4 regions of the Pectobacterium nicotianae genome follow, and region 2 is predicted to be linked to each of the others. Evidence: predicted binding sites of a transcription regulator. Region 2 holds the regulator's gene; each other region holds the start of a gene.

Region 1 (7,681 bases), 390 kb from region 2:
GAGCGTCTGTTCACCGCACTGGTGGCTTACCGTCAGGAGCATCAGCGTCCGCTGGTGATTGTGCACGGTGGCGGCTGTCTGGTGGACGAGTTGATGAAGAAGCTGGCGCTGCCAGTCGTGAAGAAAAACGGCCTGCGCGTCACGCCAGCCGATCAGATCGACATCATCACCGGTGCGCTGGCGGGTTCCGCCAACAAGACGCTGCTGTCATGGGCGAAGAAGCATGATATCAACGCAGTCGGCTTGTGCTTGGGCGATGGCGGCAGCACGACGGTTACGCAGCTCGATGAGTCTTTGGGCTTTGTGGGTAAAGCGGAAGCGGGATCGCCTGCGCTGCTGAACACGCTGCTGTCTGCGGGCTACCTGCCTGTCGTTAGCTCCATCGGTATTACGGCGCAGGGCGACCTGATGAACGTCAACGCTGACCAGGCGGCGACGGCACTGGCGCAAACGCTGGGTGCGGATTTAATCCTGCTGTCTGACGTGAGCGGCATTCTGGACGGTAAAGGTCAGCGTATTGCCGAAATGACGGCAGAGAAAGCCGAACAGCTGATTGCTCAGGGCATTATTACCGACGGCATGATTGTTAAGGTCAATGCTGCGCTGGATGCCGCGCGTGCGCTGGGGCGTCCGGTTGATATCGCCAGCTGGCGTCATGCCGAGCAACTACCTGCGCTGTTCAACGGCGTGGCGATTGGTACACGTATTCTGGCGTAAGTCGTTTCTGGGTATGGCATGATGCGATACCAACATGAATTAAATTCTGGGAGTAATCGTTATGGCTTTGTGGGGCGGTCGGTTTAGTCAGGCAGCAGATCAGCGTTTTAAACAATTTAATGACTCACTGCGGTTTGATTACCGTCTGGCGGAACAGGACATCGTTGGCTCGATCGGCTGGTCGAAAGCGCTGGTGACGGTCAATGTGCTCAGCGAGCAGGAGCAGCAGCAACTGGAACAGGCGCTGAATGCGTTGCTGGTTGAGGTACAGGCTGACCCTGAGATGATCCTGCAAAGCGACGCAGAAGACATTCACAGCTGGGTTGAACAGCGTCTGATTGAGAAAGTCGGCGATTTAGGTAAAAAACTGCATACCGGTCGTAGCCGTAACGATCAGGTCGCGACCGACCTGAAACTCTGGTGCAAAGCGCAGATTGCAGAGCTGCTGCTGTCGGTACGCCAGCTACGTCAGGCGCTGGTCACGACGGCGGAAGCGAATCAGGATGCGGTGATGCCGGGTTATACCCACTTGCAGCGCGCACAGCCGGTGACGTTTGCACATTGGTGTCTGGCTTACCACGAGATGCTGGCGCGTGATGAAAGCCGCTTGGAAGATACGCTGAAGCGTCTGGATGTCAGCCCGCTGGGCTGTGGCGCGCTGGCGGGAACGGCTTATCCGATCGACCGTGAGCAACTGGCGGGCTGGCTGGGATTTGCCTCGGCCACGCGTAACAGTCTGGATACGGTTTCCGATCGCGATCATGTGCTGGAACTGCTGTCCGATGCCTCGATCGGCATGATCCACCTGTCGCGTTTTGCCGAAGATCTGATCTTCTTCAACAGCGGTGAAGCGGCGTTTGTTGAGCTGTCTGACCGTGTGACATCCGGTTCTTCCCTGATGCCACAGAAGAAAAACCCGGATGCGCTGGAGCTGATTCGCGGTAAATGCGGTCGCGTACAGGGCGCGTTGACCGGCATGATGATGACGCTTAAAGGCCTGCCGTTGGCGTATAACAAAGACATGCAGGAAGACAAAGAAGGGCTGTTTGACGCGCTGGATACCTGGCACGACTGCCTGATGATGGCGGGTCTGGTGCTGGAAGGTATTCAGGTGAAGCGTCCACGTTGTAAAGAAGCAGCCGAACAAGGCTACGCGAACTCGACAGAGCTGGCGGATTACCTAGTCGCGAAAGGCGTTCCATTCCGTGAAGCGCACCATATCGTGGGTGAAGCGGTGGTTGAAGCCATTCGTCAGGGCAAAGCATTGGAAGCGTTGCCGCTGGCCGATCTGCAAAAATTCAGCGCTGTGATTGGCGAGGATGTGTACCCGATTCTGGCGTTACAATCCTGCCTGGATAAGCGTGCTGCACAAGGTGGCGTGTCGCCGCAGCAGGTCGCTAAAGCGATTAGTTATGCGAAGCAGCGCTTAGCTTAACTCGCCCACCTCTGTTCTGTTCCCCCAGCGTGGTGTTCCGCGTTGGGGGAATTCCACCGTTACCGATCTGATTCTTCTGCAAATTATCATCTATCCATTTTCATATGGAATGCGGCTCGCATTTTTCTGCTCAGCGTCTTCCCCGCCGGAATTGTTTCTGGACATCCATACAGTATCATTTTACCTTGACCGACAGCGTGAAAGGCCTGCGGAGGCAAAGTGGATATCAGCATATTTTATGGTCTGGGCGGCAGTGCAGTGGGTCTGTTGGTCGGGTGGTTAATTGCCAGCCTGATTCATCAGCAGAAGCTGTCGCGGCATGACACCGAACAGCAACTGCTGGCGCAGACATTGCAGCAGACTCAGCAGTCGCTCAGCGAACAGCAGCAGGCAAAGCAGCTGCACGAACAGCGGCTACGGCAAAACGAGCTGGAGCTGCGTACGGTCCACGCTCAACTCTCTGCCAGCCATGAAAAGCTGCAACAGCTCGGTGAACTCCGCGCCGAGTGCGTGCAGCTCAATCAGGAACTACGGACGCTGCGTGAAATCAATAGTGCGCAGGAAGCGGAGCTGCGAGAAGTCACCATTCGGCTGGAAGAAACCCGTATGGCGGCGGAAGAGAAGCAGCGGCTGCTGGCAAACAGCGAACAGCGGTTGACGACACAGTTTGAGAATCTGGCGAACCGGATTTTTGAACACAGCGGCCGCAAAGTGGATGAACAAAATAAACAGAGTCTGGATAAGCTGCTGATGCCGCTGCGTGAGCAGCTTGATGGCTTCCGTCGTCAGGTGCAGGACAGCTTTGGGGCGGAAGCGCGTGAGCGTCATACGCTGGCGCATGAAATCCGCAATCTGCAACAGCTGAACGCGCAGATGGCACACGAGGCCATCAACCTGACGAAAGCGCTGAAAGGCGATAACAAAACGCAGGGTAACTGGGGCGAGGTGGTGTTAAGCCGCGTACTGGAAGCTTCCGGCCTGCGTGAAGGCTATGAGTACCAAACACAGGTCAGCGTGCAGACGGGGGCAAATAGCCGCCTGCAACCGGATGTCATCGTGCGCTTACCGCAGGGCAAAGATGTCGTGATCGATGCCAAGATGTCGCTGGTGGCCTACGAGCGTTATTTCAATAGTGACGATGACGCAGAGCGCAGTGTGGCGTTGAACGAACATTTGCTCTCGGTTCGCAGCCATATTCGGCAGTTGAGCAGCAAAGATTACCAGCAGCTGCCGGGGCTGCGTTCGCTAGACTACGTGCTGATGTTTATTCCGGTCGAACCAGCTTTTCTGGTCGCTATCGATCGCCAGCCCGAATTGATCAACGAAGCGCTAAAGCACAATATTATGCTGGTCAGCCCGACCACGCTGCTGGTGGCATTACGCACTATCACCAATTTATGGCGCTATGAACAACAGAGCCGCAATGCACAGCAGATCGCTGAAAAAGCGTCGCGGCTGTACGATAAACTGCGGTTGTTTGTCGATGATATGGAAGCGCTGGGGCAAGGTTTGGATAAAGCGCAGGGCACTTATCGTCAGGCGATGAATAAACTTTCCTCTGGGCGTGGTAACCTTATTGGCCAGGCTGAGGGGTTCCGTGCGCTGGGTGTAGAAATTAAACGCACAATCAGCCCGTCATTAGCAGAAAAAGCAACGGCCCATGAGCACGCTGAACGCGATGAATTACCGGATTCCGTAGCGCCCGACGCTGTTTCACCAACCGTGAAAACGGAGGGCGAAGAAGGGGAATCCCCTTTCGCTACCCGTACTGATTCATACTAAATAGGTATGAATTTCGTGGGCTTGGCACCATGCTATGCGAAATTAGTGCAGTGGGGTTTTTATACGGGTCTGGTACACTCTCACCATTAATGGGTAGACCCGAAATTTGACTGAAATAGTAGGCGGATAAGATGGCAAGTGAGCAGGAGAAAACGGCCGACTTTGGTTTTCGGACTGTCGCCAGGGATGAAAAAGAAGTCATGGTGGCTGAGGTTTTTCATTCTGTAGCAGCAAAGTATGACTTGATGAATGACCTGATGTCCTTTGGTATCCACCGTGTCTGGAAGCGTTTCACTATCGAATGTAGTGGAGTAAGACGTAACCAGCGAGTTCTGGATCTTGCCGGAGGCACAGGGGATTTAACCGCCAAATTCTCCCGCATGGTTGGCGAAGGTGGTGAGGTCATTCTGGCGGACATCAACGCATCAATGCTGAAAGTGGGCCGCGAAAAACTGCGTAACAAAGGCATTATCGACAACATCAACTACGTGCAGGCCAATGCTGAAGCGCTGCCGTTCCCTGATGACTTCTTCGACTGCATTACTATCTCCTTTGGTCTGCGCAACGTGACGGACAAAAACAAAGCGCTGCGCTCCATGTACCGCGTGCTGAAGCCGGGTGGTCGCTTGCTGGTGCTGGAGTTTTCTAAGCCGATCATTAAACAGCTGAGCACCGTTTACGATGCGTATTCATTTCATATCCTGCCGAGGATTGGCGAAGCCGTGGCGAGTGATGCCGGGAGCTACCGCTATCTGGCGGAATCTATCCGCATGCACCCCGATCAGGAAACGCTGAAAGGGATGATGAGCGATGCCGGTTTTGACAGTGTTAACTATTTCAACCTCACCGGTGGAATCGTTGCGCTGCATCGTGGGTTTAAATTCTGATTGGAAACGCCAATGCTGATAACGTCTTTTCTGACTGCTACGCTGGAAACCGCGCTGAATCAGCTGCTTTTTCACGATACGGTTTCTTGCGATCGCAGCATGAAGTCTGCCCGCCAGCGCTTACAGGGGAAAACACTTCAGATCGAGCTGGCTGAACTGGATATGCCCTTGGTGCTGGTGTTTAACGAACAGCGGCTGGACGTGATCAGCCAATGGGGCGAGCCAGCGGATTGCTGCCTGAAAACACGCGTTCCGGTTCTGATGAAATTACGCGATCGTCAACAGCTATCGTCGCTGATGCGCAGCGGCGAGCTGGTGATAGAAGGCGATATTCAAGTTGTTCAACAGTTCATCGTGCTGGTTGATCTGGCGGAGTTCGATCCGGCGGAGTGGTTGTCCCCCTATCTGGGCGATATTGTTGCTCAGGGGCTTACCCAAACGGCACAAAAAACCCTGAGTTTCCTGAGACGCTCATTCCATCAGCAGCAACATTTCTTGTCTGATACGCTAACGGAAGAGTGGCGACTGGCTCCGGGAAAACTGGAAAACGCCTGGTTCCATGAGGAAATTGTTGCGCTGGATAAATCCGCCGATACGTTGTCCGAACGGCTGGCGAAGCTGGAGGCTTTACGATGACGCCCAGTGAATTACGCCGCCTTTACGGCATTGTGCGTGTGCTGTTGAGCTATGGTCTGGACGAACTGATTCCTAAAATGCGTTTGACGCTGCCGCTACGTGCGGGCCGTCGTCTGCTGTTCTGGTTACCCAATCGTCACCGGACTAAGCCTTTAGGGGAACGTCTGCGTTTGGCGCTTCAGGAACTAGGGCCCGTGTGGATTAAGTTCGGACAAATGATGTCCACACGCCGCGATCTGTTCCCACCGGCTATCGCCGATCAACTGGCGATGTTGCAGGATAAGGTTGAGCCGTTTGATGGCAAATTGGCGCGCGAGCAAATTGAGCTGTCGATGGGCGGAATCCCCCTTGAAGAGTGGTTTGATGATTTTGACATTAAACCGCTGGCCTCTGCCTCGATTGCACAGGTGCATACCGCCTGTCTGAAAAGCACGGGAAAAGAGATCGTTATCAAGGTTATTCGCCCGGATATTTTGCCCGTCATCAAGGCGGATATGCGCCTGATGAAACGTCTGGCGGGGTGGTTGCCGCACCTGTTGCCGGATGGTCGTCGCCTGCGCCCGCGCGAAGTGGTGCTGGAATATGAAAAAACGCTGCTTGATGAGCTGAACTTGCTGCGAGAAGCGGCAAACGCCATCCAACTGCGGCGTAATTTTGAGAACAGCCCGATGCTGTATGTGCCGGAAGTTTATTCGGATTACTGCAGTGAAGGCATGTTGGTGATGGAGCGAATCTACGGTATTCCTGTTTCTGATGTCGACGCGCTGACAGCCAATGGCACGGATATGAAGCTACTGGCAGAACGCGGCGTTCAGGTTTTCTTCACGCAGGTGTTCCGCGATAGTTTCTTCCACGCAGATATGCATCCCGGCAATATCTTTATTAGCTACGAGCACCCGGAAGACCCGCAATACATTGGTATTGACTGCGGCATCGTTGGTTCGTTGAATAAAGAAGATAAGCGCTATCTGGCTGAGAATTTCATTGCCTTCTTCAACCGCGATTATCGCAAAGTTGCCGAACTGCATGTGGATTCGGGCTGGGTGCCTCCAGACACCAATGTTGCCGATTTTGAGTTTGCTATTCGTACGGTCTGTGAGCCGATCTTTGAGAAGCCGTTGGCAGAAATTTCGTTCGGCCATGTATTACTGAATCTGTTTAATACGGCGCGTCGCTTCAATATGGAAGTACAGCCTCAGCTAGTGTTGCTGCAAAAAACGCTGCTGTATGTCGAAGGCGTGGGGCGGCAGCTTTATCCGCAGCTCGATCTGTGGAAAACCGCCAAGCCGTTTCTGGAAAACTGGCTGAAACAACAGGTCGGTTTGCCTGCGGTTTTCCGTGCACTCAAAGAAAAGGCGCCGTTCTGGGCTGAAAAATTGCCGGAAGTCCCTGAATTATTTTATGACGGGTTGCGTCAGCATAAGATGTTAAAGCAAAGCGTCGATCAGTTGGCCTATGAGTTGAAGACGCAGCAGTCTCGTCAAGGGCAGTCACGATATCTTTTGGGTATTGGCGCAACGTTGCTAATCAGTGGTACGTTATTACTGATCAGCCGTGTTGAAGCCGATATGGTTCCCTCGGGGTTGATGGCCGCAGGAATTGTTGCCTGGATTATCGGTTGGCGTCGAACTCGTTGAAGCAGATCATGATGCACGCCAGAATTACCCGATATAATAACGAGAATTCTGTCGTTCCCCTTTTTGAAAAGAGGTAAATGTTATGGGTGGTATTAGTCTCTGGAACCTGTTGATTATCGCAGTCATCGTCATCTTACTGTTCGGAACCAACAAGCTGAGAACGCTGGGTTCGGATCTGGGTGCATCTATCAAAGGCTTTAAGAAAGCGATGGGTGACGATCAGCAGTCTACTGGCGCAGACAAAACACAGCCAGATGCCGATTTCTCTACCAAGTCTATCGCTGACAACCAATCAGACGCCAAGCCAGGCGAAACGAAGAGCCAGCATAAAGAGCAGGTGTAATCTGTGTTCGATATCGGTTTTGGTGAATTGCTATTGGTGATGGTTCTTGGCCTGATTGTCCTCGGGCCGGAGCGTTTGCCTGTGGCGGTCAGAACGGTTGCAAGCTGGATCAGGACGCTGCGTTCGCTGGCGTCTACGGTTCAGAATGAGCTGTCGCAGGAGCTGAAACTCCAGGAGTTTCAGGAAAGCCTGAAGAAAGTCGAAAAAGCCAGTTTGCAGAATCTGTCGCCTGAGTTGAAAGCCT
Region 2 (7,681 bases):
CGTGCTGGTCTTGTTGGCGTTTGGCCTGGTGCTGACGCTGAATAAGATGACGATCTGGCTGTCCGTTGCGGGGCTGGTTCTGGCGTGGGTCTACCCGTTCATGAAACGGGTCAGCCATCTTCCTCAGTTTGTGCTGGGCGCGGCGTTTGGCTGGTCAATCCCGATGGCTTACGCGGCGGTGAGTGAAAGCCTGCCAGCGAGCTGCTGGATGATGTTTGTCGCGTATATTTGCTGGACGGTCGCCTACGATACCCAATATGCGATGGTGGATCGTGATGACGACCTGAAGATCGGCGTGAAATCTACCGCGATCCTATTTGGCCGGTTTGACAATATTATCATTGGGTTGCTGCAGTTCAGTATGCTGGCGTTGCTGCTGGCGTTGGGCATCACCACCGGATTAGGAATGCCATACACTATTTCGCTGCTGGTGGCTGCGGGGATGTTTGTTTACCAGCAAACCCTGACCGCTGGGCGCGAGCGTGATGCCTGTTTCAAAGCCTTTCACAATAATAAATACGCGGGTATGGCGATATTCATTGGCGTACTGTTTGGCCTATAGGGCTAACCGACAGAGACAAAAAAAGCAGCGATTTCTCGCTGCTTTTTTTATGATGGAATGCTCAGAAGTGCTTGTCATGCCAAACGTATTCACGGCTTGATGGCGGCGCGTCGTCCGCCATTTTCCCGTGATTGTCCGGTTAATCCTGCTTTGTCTCTTCGAGCTTTTCTACCGGCTGACTATTGGTTTCCACCTGACTGGCGGCTTCCATTTCAGCGGATGAGCTGGCGCTTTCGATAGTCAACCGCACTTCCGGGGTGATCAGATCGCCGAGGATATTGTAGATTGCCACGATATCGCCTTGTGCCGCTTCCGCACTGTCGGTGATATATCCTTCTGTACGTAAGGTCGCGACCAGCGTTGAGAACACCGCTTTATCAAAGAATTCCGGCGCGTTGATACCGTGCAGGACGGACAGACGCTGCGCCATGTTCCGGCTTTCTTTCTCCAGCGTTCCACGGTTGATCCCTGGGTTCGCACACAGTAAAGACAGCGTGATTGCATAGCGTTGCAGCGTTTCACGCACGCCTGCTGACAGCAGTTGCAGCGTACGGATGCGCGGCGGATTGATGGCTAATTGACCGTCACGGCTGCACAGTAGCTCTTGTCGAATCAGTTCATTAGCCAACGTCTCCAGCACGTCCGGCAACTGCTCTTTGGAATAGTGCAGGAACAGCTCAGCTTGCAGCAGCGGATAGATCAGCGCGATTTGCCGTACTACTTCGGCAAGCGTAATCCGGCGATGGTGGATGACGATGCTGGCGATCAGCGACGGCAAGACCAACAGGTGCTGGATGTTATTGCGGTAGTACGTCATCAGTACCGCCTGCTCGCGCGGCAGAATGATGATATCGCCAATGCTATCCTTCTCGACTTCAAACTTGTTCATGCCCAGCGCGTGTTCCAGCAGTTCATCCGCTGTCTTCTTCGGTGCCGTAATATCTTTGTGATAAGGCACCTGGCGCAGCAGCTGGAGGTAGCAATCCAGCTGTTCGTGCATTTGTTCACGCGTCAGCGAGCGCTGGCGCGAGGCTAACAAGGCCGTAGAGCACAGGTTCATCGCATTTGCTGCCGCAGAATTGTTGATGCGCACCATGATATCCATAGAGATATCCTGCACCGTCGGCGTTAGCCAGCTCGGGCGCTGTGCTTCAATCGGATCAATCGCGTCACGCCATTGCGGAACATGCTGGTTCAGATAGGTTGTCAGCGGGAGAGGTTCACCGAAGTTCACGTATCCCTGGCCGAGATTACGCAGTTTGCGTAAACCGCGCACCATCTGCATAAAGCCTTCTTTTTCCTTCACTGCACCGCGCAGCTCTTTCGCATAGGTGCCGACTTCCATCACATGCTCGTAACCGACATAAATCGGTACCAGCGTGATAGGGCGTGTACCGCCTCTCAGCATGGCCTGAATGGTCATCGCCAGCGTACCGGTTTTCGGCTCTAACAGACGGCCTGTGCGTGAACGTCCGCCTTCCATGAAGTATTCAACCGAATAACCGCGGGCAAACAGCTCACCCAGATATTCACGGAAAATCGTGGAATACAGTTTGTTGCCTTTGAAGGTACGGCGAATAAAGAACGCGCCAAGACGGCGGAAGATCGGCCCTGCTGGCCAGAAATTCAGGTTGATGCCGGCGGCGATATGCGGCGGCACTAAGCCTTGATGGTACAGGACGTAGGATAGCAGCAGATAATCCATGTGGCTGCGGTGGCAGGGCACGTAGACAATGCCGTGACCATCCTGCGCCAACTGGCGAACGCGTTCGGCGTTGTGGACGTTAATCCCCTGATAAAGGCGGTTCCACGTCCAGCTTAATACGCGATCCGATAGACGCACGGCTTCGTAGGAGAAGTCAGCGGCGATTTCTTCCATCAGCGCAATAGCGTTCTGCTGCGCTTTCTCAGTAGAAATCTTCTTACTGCGCGCCTCGTCGTCCACGGCTTTCTTGATCGCTTTGGAATCCAGCAGCTTGTTAAATAGCTCCTGACGCACCGGTAAACGTGGTCCAACTGCCGCCAAACGTTGGCGGGAGAAGTGCATACGTGCGACACGCGCCAGTTTGTGGGCTATGGTTTTGTCAGTACCATGCTCGGTCGCCATATAGCGTAGCGATACCGGGCTGGAGAAGCGGACAAAGCTGTCGCGGCCTAGCCACAGGACGGCGAAGAATTTCTCGATACCGTTGAGCAAGCGCAGGTGTGGTGCGGCCTGAGCGTGGCCTTCCCGACCCGGAGAACGCCCAAACATCACAGAAACCGGCACCATCTGTACGTCTAAATCTGGATTGGCACGATGCAAATCCAGGTAGTCGTGGAACAGCTTGACGGATTTCTGTTTGGGAACGTAATAGCGGAAGACGCGCGGCCCGTCATTGATAAAGACGTGGCTAGGCAGTTCGACGCCATTGAATTCGAACGACTGCGAGGGATCGGGTAGCCCCAATGCCAGGCATTTCGCTCGTAGCGTCAAGAGATCCGCCTGAGAGTTATAAGGCAGAACATAGAGTATAGGACGTGAGGGGTCTAACCCCAGCTCGACCACCGGATCTGCGGGAATAACTTTGCTCTTCACCAGCAGTTTCAGTGGGAGATTCAATAATTTATAGTAAATTTTACGCCAACCTGACATAACAACATGGAGCCTCTTGTTAGCAATGCGCCGCAAGGATACCAGAAACTGCGCCGGAGATCTGTGGTGATGAGACAACGTAAGCGCGTTAAAATGCGAACTATTTTGCATAAATAGAGGAGGATAAATGAATAAAGCAACGGGGATGACCCGGATTATTAAGGCGACCGGTTATTCCTTTAAGGGGCTGAAGCAGGCGTGGCAGCATGAGGCGGCATTTCGTCAGGAAACGATACTGACCCTTGTCGGCGTCATTATCGCGTGTTTACTGCCGGTTACGCTGGTCGAAAAACTGCTGCTGATTGGGTCTGTGGTACTGATTATGCTGTTTGAGCTGGCCAATAGCGCCATTGAAGCCGTGGTCGATCGCATTGGTCTCGAGCACCACGAATTATCCGGTCGGGCGAAAGATATTGGCTCGGCGGCTGTCTTTGTTGCCATCTTGTTAGCCGCTGTCGTCTGGGGCAGCATCCTCTGGCAACATTTTGCCTGACGGCGCGCATAAATGAGTAAAAGTCAGGAGCTTTACCGATATCTCCATTCCCAATTGTGGCTTACCTGTATATACTCACAGCAAGACTGTATAAACAACCAGGGGGCGGAATGAAAGTATTAACAGCAAGGCAGCAGCAGGTTTATGACCTGATCCGCGATCATATTGCGCAGACCGGAATGCCGCCAACGCGCGCGGAAATTGCTCAACAGCTGGGGTTTCGCTCTCCCAATGCGGCTGAAGAACATCTTAAAGCGCTGGCGCGCAAAGGCGTGATTGAGATTGTATCGGGCGCGTCTCGTGGTATTCGTCTACTGATGGAAGAAGAGACAGGTATTCCTCTGGTTGGTCGCGTGGCCGCAGGTGAACCGCTGCTGGCACAGGAACATATCGAGTGTCACTATCAGGTTGACCCTGCGATGTTCAAACCCAGCGCTGATTTTTTGCTGCGGGTGAGCGGCATGTCGATGAAAGATATCGGTATTATGGATGGCGATTTACTGGCCGTGCATAAAACAGAAGATGTGCGTAACGGTCAGATTGTCGTCGCGCGTATTGACGATGAAGTGACGGTGAAGCGCTTGAAAAAGCAGGGCAATACGGTACACCTCCTCGCTGAAAATGAAGAGTTTGCCCCGATTGTTGTCGATCTACGTCAGCAAAGCTTTTCGATAGAAGGCTTGGCGGTTGGCGTGATTCGTAACAGCGACTGGAGCTAACCATTCGCAGAGATGCACTGCTCGTCCGTCTGGGTCAGTGCATCATGTTCAGTCTGTTAATCTGCTAACCATATATATTTAGTTACATTTCGCGCGCGTTTTCTATGATCCCCATTATCCTTCTGTTTTTTCACTGCTTTTTTCGGTGATCTTCCCTTTCTTAACGTTCATTCCAGTCACAGATTCCTGATATTTCATGTTAAGTGAAATATTCGACTATAATTTTTATCAAGGTAAGCATTTTTATCTTGATTGATCGTTTGTCGATTGATCATTAGCCATCACATTTAGATAGCCCGGTAATCAAGGGAAACAGTGGCGAAGAGCACCGTCATGGTTCACATAGTTATGATGCTGCTTACTGAATAAAACTATTTATCTGAAACTGACGCATGAGTCGTTAGTCACGATTCGTTTATGCGCAATGCACCTAAGGTACGGAGATTCTTATGAATAAAGACCAAGCCAGCGGTAACTGGAAACAGTTTAAAGGTAAAGCGAAAGAGCAATGGGGCAAATTAACGGATGACGATCTGACGGTCATCGAAGGTAAACGTGACCAACTGGTGGGGAGAATCCAGGAACGCTACGGGTACGCAAAAGAAGCGGCAGAGAAAGAAGTGAAACACTGGGAAGAGCACCACAAATATCACTGGTAGCTATCACGGGTAACAAAGGTGATGTCTCTCTCCACAGAAAAAACGATAGCCCTTGGGCTATCGTTTTTTAATCGGAACACTATGGTCGTGATCGCAATGATCCGGCTGCTTGCATGATGCAACTTCCTGACAGCCTCCGCACAACCCGTGTGCTTCCACCACGCTGTGACGCAGCGTAAATCCCGACTGTTGAGCCAGACTACGCAGCGTTTCTTCCACGCCTTCGGTTTGACGTTCTGTGACTTGCCCACAGCGGTCGCAGATGAAAAGGGCGGACGTGTGGCTGTGGTCTTCGATATGGTGACACAGCACATAGCTGTTGTTGGATTCGACGCGATGAATGAAACCTTGTTCCAGCAGAAAATCCAGCGCGCGATAGACGGTCGGCGGTTTCGCCTGAGGTTCAGAAACGCGCAGCAGATCCAGCAGGTCATAAGCACTGATAGCACCGGACTGCTGTGCCATAAGGCGTAAAACCTCTAACCGCTGCGGCGTGAGACGCACAGCGCGCTGCTGACAAATCTGTTCAGCCTGGGCAAGAAGTTTGTCCTGTTTGGTTGAATCCATTGTCATATCACCCTGACGCATTGAGGAACAAGACGGATATCTTACCACGACTGAATAAAAACGCCGAACTGGCGGCGTTTTCCTGCGAAAACCACTTCCTGTAAAAACAACGAACAGAAGCCCCTGCAAAAACAACGGACAGAAGCGTTACACGACCAGATCGATGAGCAGTGCCCGCAAAGGCGACTCTGCCTGTAGCGTCAACGCCGTTTCTTCCTTAATGAAGGCTCCGTCGCCACAGTGCAGTGTTTCACTGTTCTGATTGCCTTTTACCGCCATTGAACCGTGAATCAGCTGGAGGTAGGCCTGATTCCCCTGTAGCGCGATTGTGCTTTGCTCATTCTGCTGGAGGTCGACATGGTGAACCCAAACCTGCTGGCGCAGTTGCAGGCTATTGTGTTCACCTTCCGGTGAGGCAAGCAGCGTATGGTTCACTGAACTCAACCCCATGCGCTGCAACGGGCTGTTCTCGCGGGTCTGGCAGGCATTCAGCCATAATTGCAGCCGCGTCAGCGGTTTGTTGGCGTTGGTATTATGTTCGCTATAGCTGACGTTTGGCTGCGTAGAGAGCAGCAGCACATCTCCGGCTTTGGCCTGAATGTGGCCGCCGTTGCTGTCGCGGTATTCTGCTTCGCCCTGAAGAATAATGTTCAGAATATCAACCCGTGGGTAGGTTCGTGGCTGGAATGATGCCCCCGGTGCCAATACTTCCTGATTGAGCACGCGCAGAGACGCGTAGCCCAGCAGCTGTGGGTCAAAATAGTGACCAAAAGAAAAGGTATAGCGCGCCTGCAACCAGCCATAGTCGGCCTGGCCGCATTGCCCCGCTGCTCTTCGTGTGATCATAATTGTTATCCCCCCAGAGAATTATTTATTGAACTGATAGTAATTGTGTGGACGTTGGATTGTTAGCTAGTTAATCTGGTGGGTATGTTCAAAATTCCTGAATGAGTACGAAGATGGCGAAAGAACGAGCATTGACGCTGGAAGCTTTGAGGGTGATGGATGCGATCGATCGCCGTGGCAGCTTTGCCGCTGCGGCAGACGAGCTGGGTAGGGTGCCTTCGGCACTGAGTTATACCATGCAGAAACTGGAAGAAGAGTTAGATGTGGTGCTGTTCGATCGTTCCGGGCATCGTACTAAATTCACGAATGTCGGGCGGATGCTGCTGGAACGCGGACGTATCCTGCTGGAAGCTGCAGATAAGCTCACGACGGACGCAGAAGCGCTGGCGCGCGGTTGGGAAACGCATCTGACGATTGTGACGGAAGCGCTGATTCCGACTCAGCGAATTTTCCCGTTAATCGATAAACTGGCGCTCAAAGCCAATACGCAGGTATCGATTCTGACGGAAGTGCTGGCGGGGGCGTGGGAGCGTCTTGAGCAAGGGCGTGCCGATATTGTGATTGCGCCAGACATGCATTTTCGCGCGTCTTCCGAAATGAATACCCGCAAGCTGTATACGATGAATAACGTTTATGTCGCCAGCCCAGATCATCCGATTCATCAGGAGCCTGAACCGCTGTCGGATGCAACTCGGGTAAAATACCGTGGGATTGCGGTGGCAGATACCGCGCGCGAACGCCCGGTACTGACCGTGCAGCTGTTGGATAAACAGCAACGTCTGACGGTGAGTTCGCTGGATGATAAACGGCGTGCGCTGCTGGCGGGATTAGGCGTCGCGACTATGCCTTACCCGATGGTTGCACAAGATATTGCCGAAGGGCGTTTGCTGGTGATTGGGCCTGAGCATCAGATGGAAAGCCAGATCATTATGGCCTGGCGGCGAGACAGCATGGGCGAGGCAAAGTCCTGGTTCCTGCGTGAAATTCCGAAACTGCTGAACCAGCCCTAAATCCCGCGCTTTTCGCGGCAAGGTGTGGTTCCGCACCTTGCCGCTCTATTTCACTACTGCTCAGCGAAAATCGACAACAACCCTAGTATAAATCGACAAACGTCTTATCGCGCTGGTGAGGTTGGTTCAGATCTTGTTCTGGACCCAGCGAAATCACGCCATGCGGATTAATCGTGCCGTGGCTACGATA
Region 3 (7,681 bases), 1.2 Mb from region 2:
GCGTGTTGCCTGCATTTATGACGGCAATAAAGCCTTATGCTCCGGTTCCGTCTGAAAAGGTGGGTATTGCGGTTGATGATGGATCCGAAGTGATTCTGCGCTATTTTGGAGGATAAATGGCGACGCTATATCGTTTGCTGCGGAATTTGATCATTACCTGTGCTGTCGTGGGGCTGCTGTTGTTCTTTTTTATCTTTTTCTTTCAATTAGATGGTATTGAATACTATACCATGGAAGATAAAGCTCTTTACGACGACCTCACTGATGAGATAGTCAAAGATGCACCGCGGATATCGACGGTTTACCAGTTTGTGCATGCTCCTCCAGAGGGGCCTGGCTCGGAAGTGAGCGCGGTTCATTTTGAAGACACCACGGATATAGCGTCTCTAAGGAACTATCTTATTTCAATCGGTTGTACCCGTGAAAAGGTAGAACAAGGCTGGGAAGAGTGGCTGAGTAAAGATAGCACCAAGAGAATCGTGCTCTCTGTGGATCAGGAAAGAAAGATGGTTGGTATGCAGGTGGTACTGTTGCGAACGTTGTAGATATGAGCGTTTTTAGCAAACCCTTCGCCTGCGTTTAATCAAGCACCGGTTTTTGTTGTTTTTTACTGGCATCTGTTTCATGAGTGTAAAACCTACATTTTCATGCCGATTAATAGCTAAAACCTTCTTGAGTTTTCCCCTAACTCCCCGTCATGCCTGAATTGTTGCGATTTAGCCCTCTGCTGTTTTTAGTCTTTTTCCGTCTAATACTTATGCGATAAATCACAGAAAGAGTGTGAAGAAAATCCATATCAGGGGGAATCGCGAATGAAGCGGGTATTTCTCTAACTCAGTGCTGATGCGGGGTTGTGGGAGTTATCCACCATTTCTGTGGATAACTATGTGTATTATGGATAGACAACGCGCCCTAACCGAGAGCTGGCGCGGGTTGTCGCCAGGTTGACGCTATTCTCCACGGTTTTGATAATCTATTTATTATCATATGCTTAAGTAAAATCAAGCGTCTTGAACATCAATGGGGCGTAGTTGCATAAATTAACGTCATCGGGCATCTCCGCATGTTACATTTTTACCAAATCTGGGGATAAATGATGATGATTTTATCTGGTAGATTGAATATGAATGTGCTAGCAAATTCATTTGTCGATTAATCATCCAATCCAGAGATAATTTCCTTGATGCTGTTTTTATATCCAGTATCATTGCGGTGGCGAATTTCGTCATTGGCATTCAAAATAAAGCATCGCGTGTCACACCTGTCAGTGTCGTCGCTGTCAGGGTGATAACGGTACGACGAGGGATGACGATGACACCTCGCTGCCGTGCCTGAAATCGTCAGTCTGTGCCTTTTACCTGCCTCCGAGCATCCACCCACGAACATCGCATTGCGCGATGGGTAATAACGATAAGTAGCGTGCTTAACGATGAGTAAAGTATTTACACTGAATTCCGACTTTAAACCGGCAGGCGATCAGCCTGAGGCCATTCGTCGTTTAAAAGAGGGCCTGGAAGACGGGTTAGCGCACCAAACGCTGCTCGGGGTAACAGGTTCAGGTAAGACGTTCACGATCGCCAACGTGATTGCCGACCTCAATCGGCCGACGATGATGTTGGCACCGAATAAAACGCTGGCAGCTCAGCTGTATGGCGAAATGAAAGAATTCTTTCCTGATAATGCCGTCGAGTACTTCGTGTCGTACTACGACTATTATCAGCCAGAAGCTTACGTTCCAAGCTCGGATACCTTCATCGAAAAAGACGCGTCGGTTAACGAACATATCGAACAGATGCGCCTTTCCGCGACAAAAGCGCTGCTAGAGCGGCGCGATGTGATCGTCGTGGCCTCGGTATCCGCGATCTACGGTCTGGGCGATCCCGATCTCTATCTGAAAATGATGCTGCACCTGACGCAGGGCATGCTGATTGACCAGCGCGCTATTTTGCGACGCCTGGCCGAATTACAGTATTCACGCAATGATCAGGCGTTTCAGCGCGGTACGTTCCGCGTGCGTGGTGAGGTGATCGATATCTTCCCTGCGGAATCTGACGAAATCGCGCTGCGTGTTGAACTGTTCGATGAGGAAGTGGAGCGGCTGTCGCTGTTTGACCCGCTGACGGGGCATGTCCTCCAGACGGTGCCGCGCTATACCATCTATCCGAAAACGCACTACGTCACGCCGCGTGAGCGTATTTTGCAGGCGATGGAAGACATCAAGGTTGAACTGGCCGACCGTAAAAAGGTGCTGCTGGCCAATGACAAACTGGTGGAAGAGCAGCGGCTGAGTCAGCGCACGCAGTTTGATCTGGAGATGATGAACGAACTGGGCTACTGCTCCGGTATCGAAAACTACTCGCGCTACCTTTCTGGTCGCGGTCCCGGCGAGCCGCCACCGACGCTGTTTGACTATCTGCCTGCAGACGGGCTGCTGGTCATCGATGAATCCCACGTCACGGTTCCTCAGATCGGCGGTATGTATCGCGGTGACCGCGCGCGTAAAGAGACGCTGGTCGAATATGGTTTCCGGCTGCCTTCGGCGCTGGATAACCGACCGATGAAATTTGAAGAATTTGAAGCGCTGGCTCCACAGACGATCTACGTCTCTGCGACGCCGGGTAACTATGAATTGGAAAAATCGGGCGGTGAAGTGATCGATCAGGTGGTGCGTCCCACCGGATTGCTCGATCCCATCATCGAAGTGCGGCCTGTCGCAACACAGGTGGACGATCTGCTTTCCGAAATTCGTCTGCGTGCCGCGATTAACGAACGGGTACTGGTCACCACGCTGACCAAGCGAATGGCGGAAGACCTGACGGAGTATCTGGAAGAACACGGTGAGCGGGTACGTTATCTGCACTCGGATATCGATACCGTCGAGCGTGTGGAAATCATCCGTGATTTGCGCCTTGGTGAGTTCGACGTGCTGGTGGGTATCAACCTGCTGCGTGAAGGACTGGATATGCCTGAAGTGTCGCTGGTGGCGATTCTGGATGCCGACAAAGAGGGCTTCTTGCGCTCTGAACGTTCCCTGATCCAGACGATTGGCCGTGCGGCACGTAACCTGCGCGGCAAAGCCATTCTCTACGGCGACAAGATTACGGCATCAATGGCAAAAGCGATTGGTGAAACGGAGCGTCGCCGCGAGAAGCAGGAAGCCTACAACGCCGAGCACGGCATTGTGCCGCAGGGAATCAATAAGAAGATTTCCGATATCCTGCAGTTGGGGCAGCCGACGAACAAAGGCAAAGGGCGTGGCAATCGTAAAGCGGCAGAGCCAGCAGTACGCTATGAACTTATGACGCCGAAGGCGCTGGAGCTGAAAATCCGCGAGTTGGAAAGCAAGATGTTGACGCACGCGCAGAACCTTGAATTTGAAGAGGCAGCTGCGCTACGCGATGAAGTACAAGCACTGCGCGCACAATTTATCGCTGTATCTTAACGATGCAAGCGCTCACTGAGGATCAATGATGGATCAGACTATACCGGGTGTAGAAGTGCTGTTTGTGGCGGGTTTTGGGCCGATCGTGAAATCGCTTTCTGCCAGCCATGCGCTCTATGTTGATACGCTGAAGCTGCCGCTGAAGCCCGTTGCGGAAGGGAGCGACTATCTGGTGAGCGATGAGATGGGGGGCGTGAAGCATTTCGCGTTGTGGCCGCTGTCACAGGCTAGCGAGTCCTGTTTTGGGCACGGAAGTTGGCCTACGGATCTTCCTGAACCGCAAAGCTGGCTGGAGTTCGAAGTGACTGACATGGTGGAAGCGACCAGCACGCTGAAAGCGCAAGGCTATGTGTTGCTGGTGGAAAACCGTCTTGAACCTTGGGGACAGCAGGTCACGCGTTTCCTGAGTCCCGAAGGCATTCTGATTGGCGTGACTTATACGCCGTGGTTGCGGGGTTGAGAGCCCAACAGCTGTAGCGCACGATCGATGGCCTGGCGCAGTAACTCACGGTCGTGATGGTGAGGAACATCTTCTGCTGCCAGCGCCTGCTGCACGACCAGCCGGTCGCCAATCTGGCTGATATCGACTTTTGGACCGACAATCGCAGCATCAACCACGGGTTTCCCTACCTTGTGTTCAATCCAGGATAGCTTCTCCACCAGCGTCAGGCGGGCAGCGGGGTTGCTCTGCTCGCTGCCCAGATTGCCGATGTACACCATGGGGGCTGGCGTGCGGCGGAGCGCCTGTGTCAGATCATCTAGCAGCAACAGCGGCATCAGGCTGGTCAGAAAGCTGCCGGGACCAATCAAAATCAGGTCAGCCTTTGCGATGGCATCAATCGCCTCGCGCGTGGCCTGCACCGTCGGGTACAGCATCAAATCTTGTGGCAAGGCTGCCAACTGATCGATCTCGACTTCACCATAAACGGGGTTGCCCTGTTCATCAATTGCCATTAAATCGACAGGATGCTCGGACATCGGAATTAAAAAAGCGTCCACTTTGAGCAGGTTGCGAATCAGGTTAATGGCTTCCAGCGGTCGCACGCTCAGGTGGTCGAGCGCTTTTAGCATCAGGTTACCCAGATTGTGTCCGGCCAGTTCCCCGTTACCGTTAAACCGATACTCAAACATCGCAGATGCCACGCTGGGCGTCGTAATGAGTTGATTCAGGCAGTTGCGGGTATCGCCCCAGGCAATACCGCCTTCAGAACGACGGATGCGGCCAGTCGAGCCGCCGTTATCTGTCGTCGTGACAATGCCGGTTAGCCGTGAACCCAGGGAAGAGAGCGAAGACATCACACGACCTAAACCGTGTCCACCTCCGAGTGCGACAACCCTGTCGAGGTCGGCCAACGTGCGATTGCGCATAGAAAACCTTATGAATGAGTCAGAGGAATATGAATAACGTGTGACAATTGTCGCTAAGGTAGCTGATTTCACCTTAAAACGCGAAAAATCCTCACGCAGGCATGACCTGAGACAATTTCTGCCGCGTATTTTTCCGTATGCTGTACACCATAAGATATTGAAAATTCGCTATATATTTATTTATATATCGATTTTGAGAGTGGTTGACTGTGCTTTTTCGCAGTAGACTGCTTAATGAAATCACGATTCCTGATCGGTTATCTCGCTGCTGTTTAACGGATAACTGAGCTGAATCAAACTCCTAGCCTTGGTGCCTAAGTGATGCGCGTAGTGCGCGTGATACGGTGCCCTGGCCGTGGCCTTCGCGGTCACCAGGGTGCGAGGCAGAAATGCCTGCATCTCCCGAATTTGGAAAGGTGTTTATGGTGAGTCAACTGACTGATGCGTTTGCGCGCAAGTTCTACTATTTGCGTCTGTCTATCACAGACGTCTGCAATTTTCGCTGTACCTACTGTCTGCCGGATGGTTATCAGGCCAATGGCACTAATCCACATCGCTTTTTATCACTCGATGAAATTCGTCGCGTCAGCCGCGCCTTTGCCGAATTAGGGACGGAAAAAGTCCGCCTCACCGGTGGTGAACCGTCTTTGCGCCGTGACTTTGTCGATATCATCGCAGCCATTCGTGAAAACCCCGCGATTCGCACGCTGGCGGTCACGACCAACGGCTATCGCCTTGCGCGGGACGTTGCACAGTGGCGCGATGCAGGGCTAACGGCGCTGAACGTGAGCGTGGACAGTCTGGATGCACGCCAGTTTCATGCGATTACCGGGCAGGACAAATTCCGGCAGGTGATGGATGGCATCGACGCTGCCTTTGACTGTGGCTTTGCCAAGGTCAAAGTTAACACGGTGCTGATGCGTGATGTGAACGCGGGCAGCCTGCAAACCTTTCTCGACTGGATTAAACACCGCCCGATTCAACTACGCTTTATTGAGCTGATGGAAACCGGAGAAGGAGGCGATCTGTTTCGCCGCCACCATGTTTCCGGCGAGGTGATCCGCCAGCAACTGTTGCAGCAAGGCTGGCAGCAGCAGCAACGTGCACGCAGCGACGGCCCGGCGCAGGTGTTCAGCCATCCTGACTATCAGGGCGAAATCGGGCTGATTATGCCGTATGAGAAAGATTTCTGCCTGAGCTGTAACCGCCTGCGAGTCTCGGCCATAGGGAATCTTCACCTGTGTCTCTTTGGCGAACAGGGTATCCCACTGCGCGATTTACTGGCTGACGATCGTCACCTCGATGATTTGAAAATGCGTATCTCGGGTGGATTATCGACGAAGAAGCAGACCCATTTCCTGCATGAAGGGAATAGCGGCATCACGCAAAACCTGTCATTTATCGGCGGTTAATCCGCGACATCACTGATTCTTAAAGGAGCCTGACATGAGCAAAGTCAGCAGCGAATTTGTTTCTCTCAATCTTGCGGTTCTGACCGTTTCCGAACGCCGTACGGCGGAAGATGACACCTCCGGCGACTATCTGCGTGAAGCGGCGCAGTCTGCGGGGCACCACATCGTCGACAGCGCCATCGTGAAAGAGAACCTGTACCAGATTCGGGCACGGGTATCGGCGTGGATTGCCAGTGACGACGTGCAGGGCATTTTGATTAATGGTGGGACGGGTTTTACCGCAGGGGATGTGGTGCCGGAAGCCATTGGCGTCTTGTTCGATCGGGAAATTGAAGGTTTCGGCGAGCTGTTTCGCATGGTGTCGTACGAAGATATTGGTACGGCGACGCTGCAATCCCGTGCGCTTGCCGGTCTGGCTAACCAGACGGTGATTTTCGCTATGCCGGGTTCAACTCGTGCCTGTCGAACCGCATGGGAACGCATCATTCAGGAACAGCTGGATGCGCGCCAGAAGCCGTGCAATTTTTACCCGCACGTGAAAAAAACCTCTTAACGGTAAGCCTTATTCATTATGTCATCATCTAAGCCACAATTGACCCACATTAACGCCGCTGGTGAAGCCGCGATGGTGGATGTGTCCACCAAAGTTGAAACCGTGCGCGAAGCCCGCGCGGAAGCCTTCGTTGAAATGGCACCGCAGACGCTGGCAATGATTATTGCCGGCAGCCACCACAAGGGCGATGTGTTCGCCACCGCACGCATCGCCGGCATTCAGGCGGCGAAACGGACCTGGGAACTGATTCCGCTTTGTCACCCGCTGCTGCTGAGCAAAGTCGCTGTCGAGCTGGAAGCGCAGCCGGAGCACAATCGGGTTCGCATTGAATCCGTGTGTCGTCTGACGGGGAAAACCGGCGTGGAGATGGAAGCACTGACGGCGGCCTCCGTCGCCGCGCTGACCATCTATGACATGTGCAAGGCCGTGCAGAAAGACATGGTGATTGGTCCGGTGCGTCTGCTGGCGAAAAGCGGCGGCAAATCCGGCGACTTTACGGCGGAGGGCGCATGATCAAGATTCTGTTTTTTGCACAAGTTCGTGAGCTGATCGAGACAGACAGCCTGTCGCTGCCTGCTGAGTATGCCACCGTAGAAGACGTCCGGCAGGCGCTATGCCAACGTGGCGCACGCTGGGCGCTGGCGCTGGAGTCCGGCAAATTGCTGGCTGCGGTGAACCAGTCGCTGGTTGAGCTCACGCATCCGTTACAGGACGGCGATGAAGTGGCGTTTTTCCCACCGGTAACGGGAGGTTGATCGTGGCAGAGACGCGTATTCGGGTCGGCGAAGAGAACTTCAACGTAGGTGATGAATATCAGTGGCTGGCGCAGTGTGATGAAGACGGCGCGGTCGTGACGTTCACCGGTAAGGTGCGTAACCACAATCTGGCGAAGGACGTTAGCGCGTT
Region 4 (7,681 bases), 2.4 Mb from region 2:
CAGGCGCACCACTTTTCCGGCTGGCAATTCAAATTCCAGCTCTCCCCACACCAGGCCTCTTTTACAATGAATACTCAGTAACTGATTAAAGGGGATCAGGTATTGATGTTTATCGCCACTCACTTCGACACCGGCATTCAGTAACCGCACCCGATTGTAAGGATGCTGGGCCAGATGTTTACCTAACGAGGTAGATTTCAGTTCCATGATGTTCGCGCCATGACTATGTGAGAGGTTATTTGTCCATTTTTTGTCGTTTATCTGTTCCCTAGTTTACCCGTTATCGGACTTCACGCTCTAGCCTTAAAAACAGGTTAGGATATCCTGATGCTTAATGTGATAATTCTTTTACCATCAGCGAGTTTGGGACGTTATCTGGTTACCTTACAAGTACAGGAGAGACTATGCGTACTGTGTTGAATATCCTTAATTTCGTATTAGGTGGTTTTTTCACCACGTTAGCCTGGCTTCTGGCAACAGTCGTCAGCGTGCTGCTGATTTTTACTTTACCGCTAACGCGTTCATGCTGGGAAATCACCAAGCTGTCGCTCTTACCTTATGGCAATGAAGCGATCCATGTTGATGAGCTACGCCCAGATGAAAAGAGCGCAATTCTCAGCGCTGGCGGATCGCTACTGAATATCTTCTGGTTCATTTTCTTTGGCTGGTGGCTTTGCCTGTCGCACATCATTACAGGCATCGCACAGTGCATTACGATCATTGGCATTCCTGTTGGCATCGCCAATTTTAAAATTGCCGCCATCGCGCTGTGGCCAGTAGGGCGTCGCGTGGTTTCCGTCGAACTGGCGCAGGCAGCCAGGGAAAACAATGCCCGCCGCCACTTTCGCTAACGGCATCTAAGGATATTACGTTGCTCACCTTCGCCTCAGGAATTCGCCGCTATGTGTATAACAGCAGTTGGCTGTATACCATTCGCATCTTTATTGCACTGAGTGGTGCGGCGGCAGTTCCCTGGTGGCTGGGTCAGCCAACATCGACAATCCCCGTAACGCTTGGCGTCGTCGCGGCCGCCCTCACCGACCTTGACGATCGCCTCACCGGGCGTCTGCGTAATTTGTTCATTACGCTGGCCTGTTTTTTTGTCGCTTCCGTCTCGATCGAACTGCTTTTTCCCCACCCCTGGCTATTTGGTCTTGGTCTGGCGGTATCGACCTGCGGCTTTATTCTGCTCGGCGCATTAGGGCAACGCTATGCAACCATCGCATTCGGCGCATTGCTGATCGCGATTTACACCATGCTGGGCATATCCCTTTACGACAATTGGTATCAGCAGCCCATCATGCTGCTGATCGGGGCCTCGTGGTACAACCTGCTGACACTATTCGGCCATGTGATTTTCCCCATCCGCCCGTTGCAGGACAACCTCGCACAGTGTTATCAGCAGTTGGCACGCTATCTGGATGCCAAAGCCAACCTCTTCGATCCCGATATTGAGGAAGAAACTGACAAGCCCTTAATTGATGTCGCGATGGCAAACAGCCAACTGGTTGCGACACTCAATCAGACCAAGTCATCGCTGTTAACTCGCCTGCGGGGCGATCGCGGCCAGCGTGGAACGCGTCAAACGCTGCACTACTATTTCGTCGCACAGGATATTCACGAACGGGCCAGTTCATCGCATGTTTACTATCCGCAATTGCGTGAGAAACTGCGTTATAGCGACGTCCTATTTCGCTTTCAGCGCCTGCTGAGTAGGCAGGCCAAAGCCTGTCAGCAGCTATCGCAATCCATTCTGCTGCACCAAAAATATCAGCATGACGGCCGCATTGAGCGGGCTTTCGTACATCTTGAATCCGCTATTGCGCGTATCGCTGCCAACAACATGGCAGATGCCTCGCAAATTAAGGCACTCACTTATCTATTAAATAATTTACGCGCCATTGATGCCCAGCTAGCGACTATCGAATCCGAACAGGCCATTGAGCAAGAGAACAACCCGGAAAACACGCTGGCAGACGACAAAATCACGGGCTGGAGTGACATCCGCTTACGTATTAGCCGCCACCTGACGCCGCAGTCAGCACTGTTTCGTCATGCTATCCGTATGTCCGTGCTGCTCTGTAGCGGCTACGCATTAATTCAGATAACGGGCTTGCAACACGGTTACTGGATCCTGCTCACCAGCCTGTTTGTTTGTCAGCCCAACTATAATGCCACTCGGCGGCGACTGACGTTGAGAATCATCGGGACATTGACCGGTATTTTGCTCGGCTTACCCATCCTGTACTTCGTTCCTTCGCTGGAAGGACAGCTCACGTTGATCGTTATTAGCGGCGTACTATTTTTCGCTTTTCGCAACGTGCAGTACGCCCACGCGACCATGTTTATTACGCTGCTCGTCCTGCTCTGTTTCAACCTGTTGGGTGAAGGCTTTGACGTTGCGGTGCCACGCATCATTGATACGCTACTCGGGTGTGCCATCGCCTGGGCGGCGGTGAGTTTTATTTGGCCGGACTGGCGCTTTCGCGGTCTGCCAACCGTCATCAATAAGACACTGGACGCTAACTGCCGTTATCTTGATGCGATCATGGTTCAATATTATCAGGGGAAAGATAATAGCCTGCCTTATCGTATTGCCCGCCGCGATGCGCATAACTGCGATGCCGAACTGGCATCCGTTGTGTCGAATATGTCTTCAGAACCTCATGCGACCAGAAGCAAGCTGGACAGCGCATTCCGCTTTATGTGCCTGAATCATACGTTGCTAAGCTATATTTCGACGCTCGGCGCACACCGCGGGAAAATTACCTCAACGGAAACGCTGCAATTGCTGGATGATGCCGTTTGTCATGTTGATGGTGCGCTACACTGTAGCGAAGAGGAAAGTTTACGTATCAATCAGGGATTGAAAACCATTACCGCCAGTCTTCAATCCCTCTCACCCGAGTCAGACAGTAAAGAATCATTAATTATTCAGCAAATCGGCCTGTTGATCGGTCTCTTACCTGAACTCGTACAGCTAAAAAATGACATGATGACACAGTGAAACAGACGCATCCCTCAGTGCTTTGGCCCTTTGGAAACCGCATTGCTTTTATACCATTCCAACAGTTCATTGCGGATACCGCGAGGGAGTGCCGCCTGATGTGTGCCACAAATGGCGCCAGCAAGCGCCAATAGCACGTTAACACTCAGATTAGCGCGAACCTTCCGCAACTCGAGATAGCTGTTTTTGGCACCATAATGCTGTAATTCATCGACATTCTTGATCCCTGCTTTCCACAGCAGCCGTTCGATATCGTGGTTAAGATTCGGAAGATCCTTTAACCGCCCGTTGGTACTTCTGACTGCCTTATCATACTGCGCCCCTCCCAACGCCAGATGGGCGAAATACAATAGCTGCTCAGATTCTTGCCATAATGCTTCATCGACAAGAAAGTAATTCAACGGAACGGGCATACCGCGCTTGGTATAAATCAGATTAGGCATATCACGCTGCTGAAAATATTTTTCATCCTTCTTACTGGCGCGAAGATAAAGCTCCCCTTCCGACACCAGTCCAAAAATCGTTTTATTTGCTGCGATGCTGTAGCCACCAAATTGGGAACGTGAAGTGATGTCCCCCAAAGATGAAAAAGACTGCTGAGATTGCAAAATCCTTTTTTTGCATAATTGCTTCATTGCCATAATCCTTAGTATTGAAATGATCTCGTCCTGAACAATTAAAAATATCTGTAGCAGGAACAAATAATTAACCACAGCCCCGATGCGGCTTCAAACAGTAAATGTGTTTACTGTCTCTTGCATAAGGAATATGCGAAGCGCTTTCAAAAAATCAGGTTGATTTTCACGCACACAGCGGATACTGTATGTTCATACAGTAACACTATGGGTAGAACTCATTATGCGTACGCAATCAATCCGCTCTCACAACATCGAGCCGTCATCATTTTCTGCAAATCAACACGCTGCGGAGCCCTCGGTTGCCACAGGTGGAATTATCAGCGAAATCGTGTATAACGCCGATCAGCCCATAGTCACACACCTGTTATTACCGCTCTTACAGCAGCTAGGCACGCAGTCTCGTTGGCTGTTATGGCTTTCGCCGCAGCAAAAATTGAGCCGCCCTTGGGTCCAGCAATCTGGGCTGCCGTTGGATAAAATGGTGCAACTCCACCACATCAATCCGCTGTTTACCGTTGATGCCATGGAAAGAGCTTTGCTGACAGGGAATTACAGCGCTGTTTTATGCTGGTTACCGCACGAATTGACGGAAGAAGAGAAGGTTCGGTTACGGCACGCCGCACAGGCAGGAAATACGTATGGCTTTATTATGCGGCCAGAAAGTGCTGGCGCTGACGCCTATAGACTGTTTCCTAGCCTTAAAATTCATTCGACATTGTATCATTAAGTAAATTAAGAATTTTCTCAGCCCATTCAGGTTATATGTCTTATCGATCGCCGCAGAGCGGTATTCTGCGGGCTTTTTGGATATATTTGATACAGCTAAAAGGCGTAAGATCTGTCAAAAGCATCTACTATTTGTTAGCAAGTATGTATGAATCGTGCGATTTTCTTATGACGCAAATCACATCATACTTGTAACTTTCTCATCACGTTGTAGACTTTAACTCGCTGGAGTTGCTCTTTTATAACGTCAGTTGACTGACAGTGAGTCATAAATAAGGGCAAAGTCTCCGACCAAAGGATTTTAACCAAAGGTTTATTAGCCCTCCGGGTTAATTGCCGATTTGGATGATAATGAGGCGTAAAATGAAAAAAACAGCTATCGCAGTTGCAGTGGCACTGGCTAGCTTCGCGACCGTCGCGCAAGCAGCTCCTAAAGACAATACCTGGTACACCGGTGGTAAACTGGGTGTGTCTCAATTCCACGATACTGGTTTCTACGGCAATGGTTACACCGGTATCAATAACAACCCGATCAAAAGCAAGTTAGGCGCTGGTGCATTTGTTGGTTATCAAGCCAACCCGTACCTGGGCTTTGAACTGGGCTACGACTGGCTGGGCCGCATGAAGTATGCAGGTTCTACTGCTAACGCAGCAGACAGCGCGAGCTTCAAAGCACAGGGCATCCAACTGGCTGCTAAACTGAGCTACCCAGTTCTGCCTGATCTGGACGTTTATAGCCGTCTGGGTGGTATGGTATGGCGCGCAGACAGCCACGCGGCTATCGGCGGCGGCGACATCAACAACGACGACACTGGCGTTTCTCCGCTGGCTGCAGTTGGTGTTGAATACGCTATCGACAAAAACTGGGCTGCACGTGTTGACTACCAATGGGTAAGCAACATTGGTGATGCTGGTACCGTTGGTGCCCGTCCAGACAACCTGCTGATGAGCGTTGGCCTGTCTTACCGTTTCGGCCAAGATGACCGCGTAGCACCAGTTGTTGCTCCTGCTCCAACTCCAGCTCCGGCTCCAGTTGTTGAAACCAAGCGTTTCACGCTGAAATCTGACGTCCTGTTCAACTTCAACAAAGCAACGCTGAAAGCAGAAGGCCAGCAATCACTGGATCAACTGTACACCCAGCTGAGCTCTCTGGATCCGAAAGACGGTTCCGTTGTTGTTCTGGGCTTCACTGACCGTTTAGGTTCAGAGCAATACAACCAAGGCCTGTCCGAAAAACGCGCACAGAGCGTCGTTGATTACCTGGTTTCTAAAGGTATCCCTGCGAACAAAGTCTCTGCTCGTGGTCTGGGTAAATCTCAACCAGTTACCGGTTCTACCTGTGACAACGTGAAACCTCGTGCTGCGCTGATCGACTGCCTGGCACCGGATCGTCGCGTAGAGATCGAAGTTAAAGGCATCAAAGACGTTGTAACTCAGCCTCAGGCTTAAGTTATTAACGAAAAAAAACCTCGCTTCGGCGAGGTTTTTTTTATGAAGAACATCCTTGTCTGTCACCCTTCGGGCCGTTGGTACGCAACGTTGAAAAACGCTCCCTGCGTTTTTTATGCATGTTTGTCAGCGCGATAAATGACAAAAACACCGATCACGTCTCGTCTTTATTCAGAATGGCTTTAAGATCCTGTTTAAGCAGCGACATCTGGCTGGCATATTTTTCTTTGTGCTCAGCGTCTTCGATTAACTGTACAATCGTTTCTGATAAGGTCACCCCACGTCTCTGAGCCAGAGCCGCAAGGCGCTGCCAGACCAGGTATTCCAGATCGATAGATTTCTTGCGTGTATGCTGGTGCTCTGCGTTGAAATGACGTTTACGCCGTGCACGAATCGTTTGCTTCATCCGGTTTTCTAAAGAGGGATTCATACACTGTGCAATCCACTCCAGCACTTTCACCGGCTGATTTTCCATTTTAAGCAATGCCTGTACGGCGTCATCCGCAGCACTTTGCTCGAGAAAACGCGTAATCTCTTCTCCCTCCCGATGCTTCTTCACCAGGTATTTCCATTTCCACCCGCACTCAAGATTTTCTAGTTGTTGATATTTCATATTAAATTCTTCAGTGACCGCGTAACGTGACTTTCAGCATAACAGTTTTCCCTGATTTTGACCGCTTTCTGGCGGCTTTCTGACAGCTTTTAAGATGATTAGCCAAACCTGGTCTGAGCTTCAACGTATGAAAGATGACGGAGAGATGACTCTCCTTATGCGAAGTCTAGATTATTCTTGTATAATCACGCTTTTCCTTCAGACGATTACATTGATACTTTGACCAGTAACCGACTCTCATGGCAGCATTTACTGCCCAATAATACGCCTTATCAAACGCTATTCACTCAGGCAGCTCAGCTTGCTCCTGCTGAATTCTCCGCTATTCAGTCGCGTCTGGCAGACAGCCTGACGCTCTTTTGCCACCCTCGTTCCCCTTCCCGCTTTATGCTGTTGAAAGCGCAAGAGAATGATGAATATATGGCATTGATCGCCCGTGCGCTAAGCGCCATCAGGCCAGACTCCGGGGCGATACATGGCAGTAAATATATCATTGAGGGTCGTCATATCCGGGTCGAACCCGCCACACAGCCTGCAGATAATTTTGCCGCACAGCAGCTCTGTGGTTATCAGGAATGGATTGAACCTGAACAACTCTTCGGCTGCGTACGCAGTTTTCACGATGAAATCACGCTGCATCCAGGACTGATTCATCAGCTCAACGGCGGCACGTTGATCCTATCAGCCAGAACGCTGCTGGCTCAGCCATTGATGTGGCTGCGTCTGAAGCAGATTATGGCTGAAGGTATTTATCGTTGGCAGTCACCAGACGAGCGCAAGCCACTTCCTGTTGATGTGCCACCGATGCCGCTTGATATTCGCCTAATCATTCTCGGTGACCGTGAAAGTCTGGCAGATATTCATGATATGGAGCCGGAATTAGGCGAACACGCTATTTATGGCGAGTTCGAAGCACAATTGCAGTTGATTGAAACGGATGACATGGCGCGCTGGTGTTCCTACATCAACGCACTATGCAGCGAAAATCAACTACCGTTGCTGGACGCCGATGCCTGGCCGGCATTAGTGAACGTTGCGATACGCTACAGCGGCGATCAGGGTAATTTACCATTATGCCCACGCTGGCTAATCGGTCAGTTAAAATATGCGTCGCTATATGCCAGAGATGGCCAAATCACGGAGCAGGCGCTGGTTGACGCCGTTGCCGCTCGCCAATGGCGTGAAGGCTACCTTCGTGAACGTATGCAGGATGAAATAGAATTAGGCCAGATCCTGATCGAAACAGAA

What was found. Region 2 encodes LexA, which represses DNA repair genes until DNA is damaged. Its sites were predicted from a motif close to TNCTGTATGTACATACAGNA; they were not measured.
Region 1: rmuC (DNA recombination protein RmuC) is a predicted target of LexA. The motif match lies at 2,308-2,327, and genes of this name have one in related genera.
Region 3: uvrB (excinuclease ABC subunit UvrB) is a predicted target of LexA. The motif match lies at 1,185-1,204, and genes of this name have one in related genera.
Region 4: sulA (SOS-induced cell division inhibitor SulA) is a predicted target of LexA. The motif match lies at 3,825-3,844, and genes of this name have one in related genera.

Annotation. Positions count from the first base shown of each region.
Region 1 is NZ_CP096821.1:4,639,646-4,647,326, reverse strand. It holds gene argB (acetylglutamate kinase) at 1-717, shown strand, start outside; gene argH (argininosuccinate lyase) at 779-2,152, shown strand; gene rmuC (DNA recombination protein RmuC) at 2,372-3,934, shown strand; gene ubiE (bifunctional demethylmenaquinone methyltransferase/2-methoxy-6-polyprenyl-1,4-benzoquinol methylase UbiE) at 4,066-4,821, shown strand; gene ubiJ (ubiquinone biosynthesis protein UbiJ) at 4,834-5,457, shown strand; gene ubiB (ubiquinone biosynthesis regulatory protein kinase UbiB) at 5,454-7,094, shown strand; gene tatA (Sec-independent protein translocase subunit TatA) at 7,177-7,437, shown strand; gene tatB (Sec-independent protein translocase protein TatB) at 7,441-7,681, shown strand, end outside.
Region 2 is NZ_CP096821.1:4,245,326-4,253,006, reverse strand. It holds gene ubiA (4-hydroxybenzoate octaprenyltransferase) at 1-562, shown strand, start outside; gene plsB (glycerol-3-phosphate 1-O-acyltransferase PlsB) at 702-3,197, opposite strand; gene MYB54_RS18870 (diacylglycerol kinase) at 3,325-3,690, shown strand; gene lexA (transcriptional repressor LexA) at 3,801-4,409, shown strand; gene MYB54_RS18860 (CsbD family protein) at 4,859-5,068, shown strand; gene zur (zinc uptake transcriptional repressor Zur) at 5,126-5,635, opposite strand; gene MYB54_RS18850 (pirin family protein) at 5,783-6,481, opposite strand; gene MYB54_RS18845 (LysR family transcriptional regulator) at 6,595-7,491, shown strand; gene MYB54_RS18840 (glutathione S-transferase family protein) at 7,574-7,681, opposite strand, start outside.
Region 3 is NZ_CP096821.1:3,094,339-3,102,019, reverse strand. It holds gene MYB54_RS13910 (hypothetical protein) at 1-116, shown strand, start outside; gene MYB54_RS13905 (hypothetical protein) at 117-545, shown strand; gene uvrB (excinuclease ABC subunit UvrB) at 1,430-3,442, shown strand; gene MYB54_RS13895 (VOC family protein) at 3,471-3,902, shown strand; gene yvcK (uridine diphosphate-N-acetylglucosamine-binding protein YvcK) at 3,878-4,810, opposite strand; molybdenum cofactor riboswitch at 5,097-5,245, shown strand; gene moaA (GTP 3',8-cyclase MoaA) at 5,233-6,222, shown strand; gene moaB (molybdenum cofactor biosynthesis protein B) at 6,257-6,775, shown strand; gene moaC (cyclic pyranopterin monophosphate synthase MoaC) at 6,794-7,288, shown strand; gene moaD (molybdopterin synthase sulfur carrier subunit) at 7,285-7,530, shown strand; gene moaE (molybdopterin synthase catalytic subunit MoaE) at 7,533-7,681, shown strand, end outside.
Region 4 is NZ_CP096821.1:1,819,842-1,827,522, reverse strand. It holds gene helD (DNA helicase IV) at 1-207, opposite strand, end outside; gene MYB54_RS08185 (YccF domain-containing protein) at 405-851, shown strand; gene yccS (YccS family putative transporter) at 872-3,007, shown strand; gene MYB54_RS08175 (TfoX/Sxy family DNA transformation protein) at 3,022-3,642, opposite strand; gene sulA (SOS-induced cell division inhibitor SulA) at 3,866-4,372, shown strand; gene ompA (porin OmpA) at 4,735-5,820, shown strand; gene matP (macrodomain Ter protein MatP) at 5,975-6,433, opposite strand; gene MYB54_RS08155 (AAA family ATPase) at 6,611-7,681, shown strand, end outside.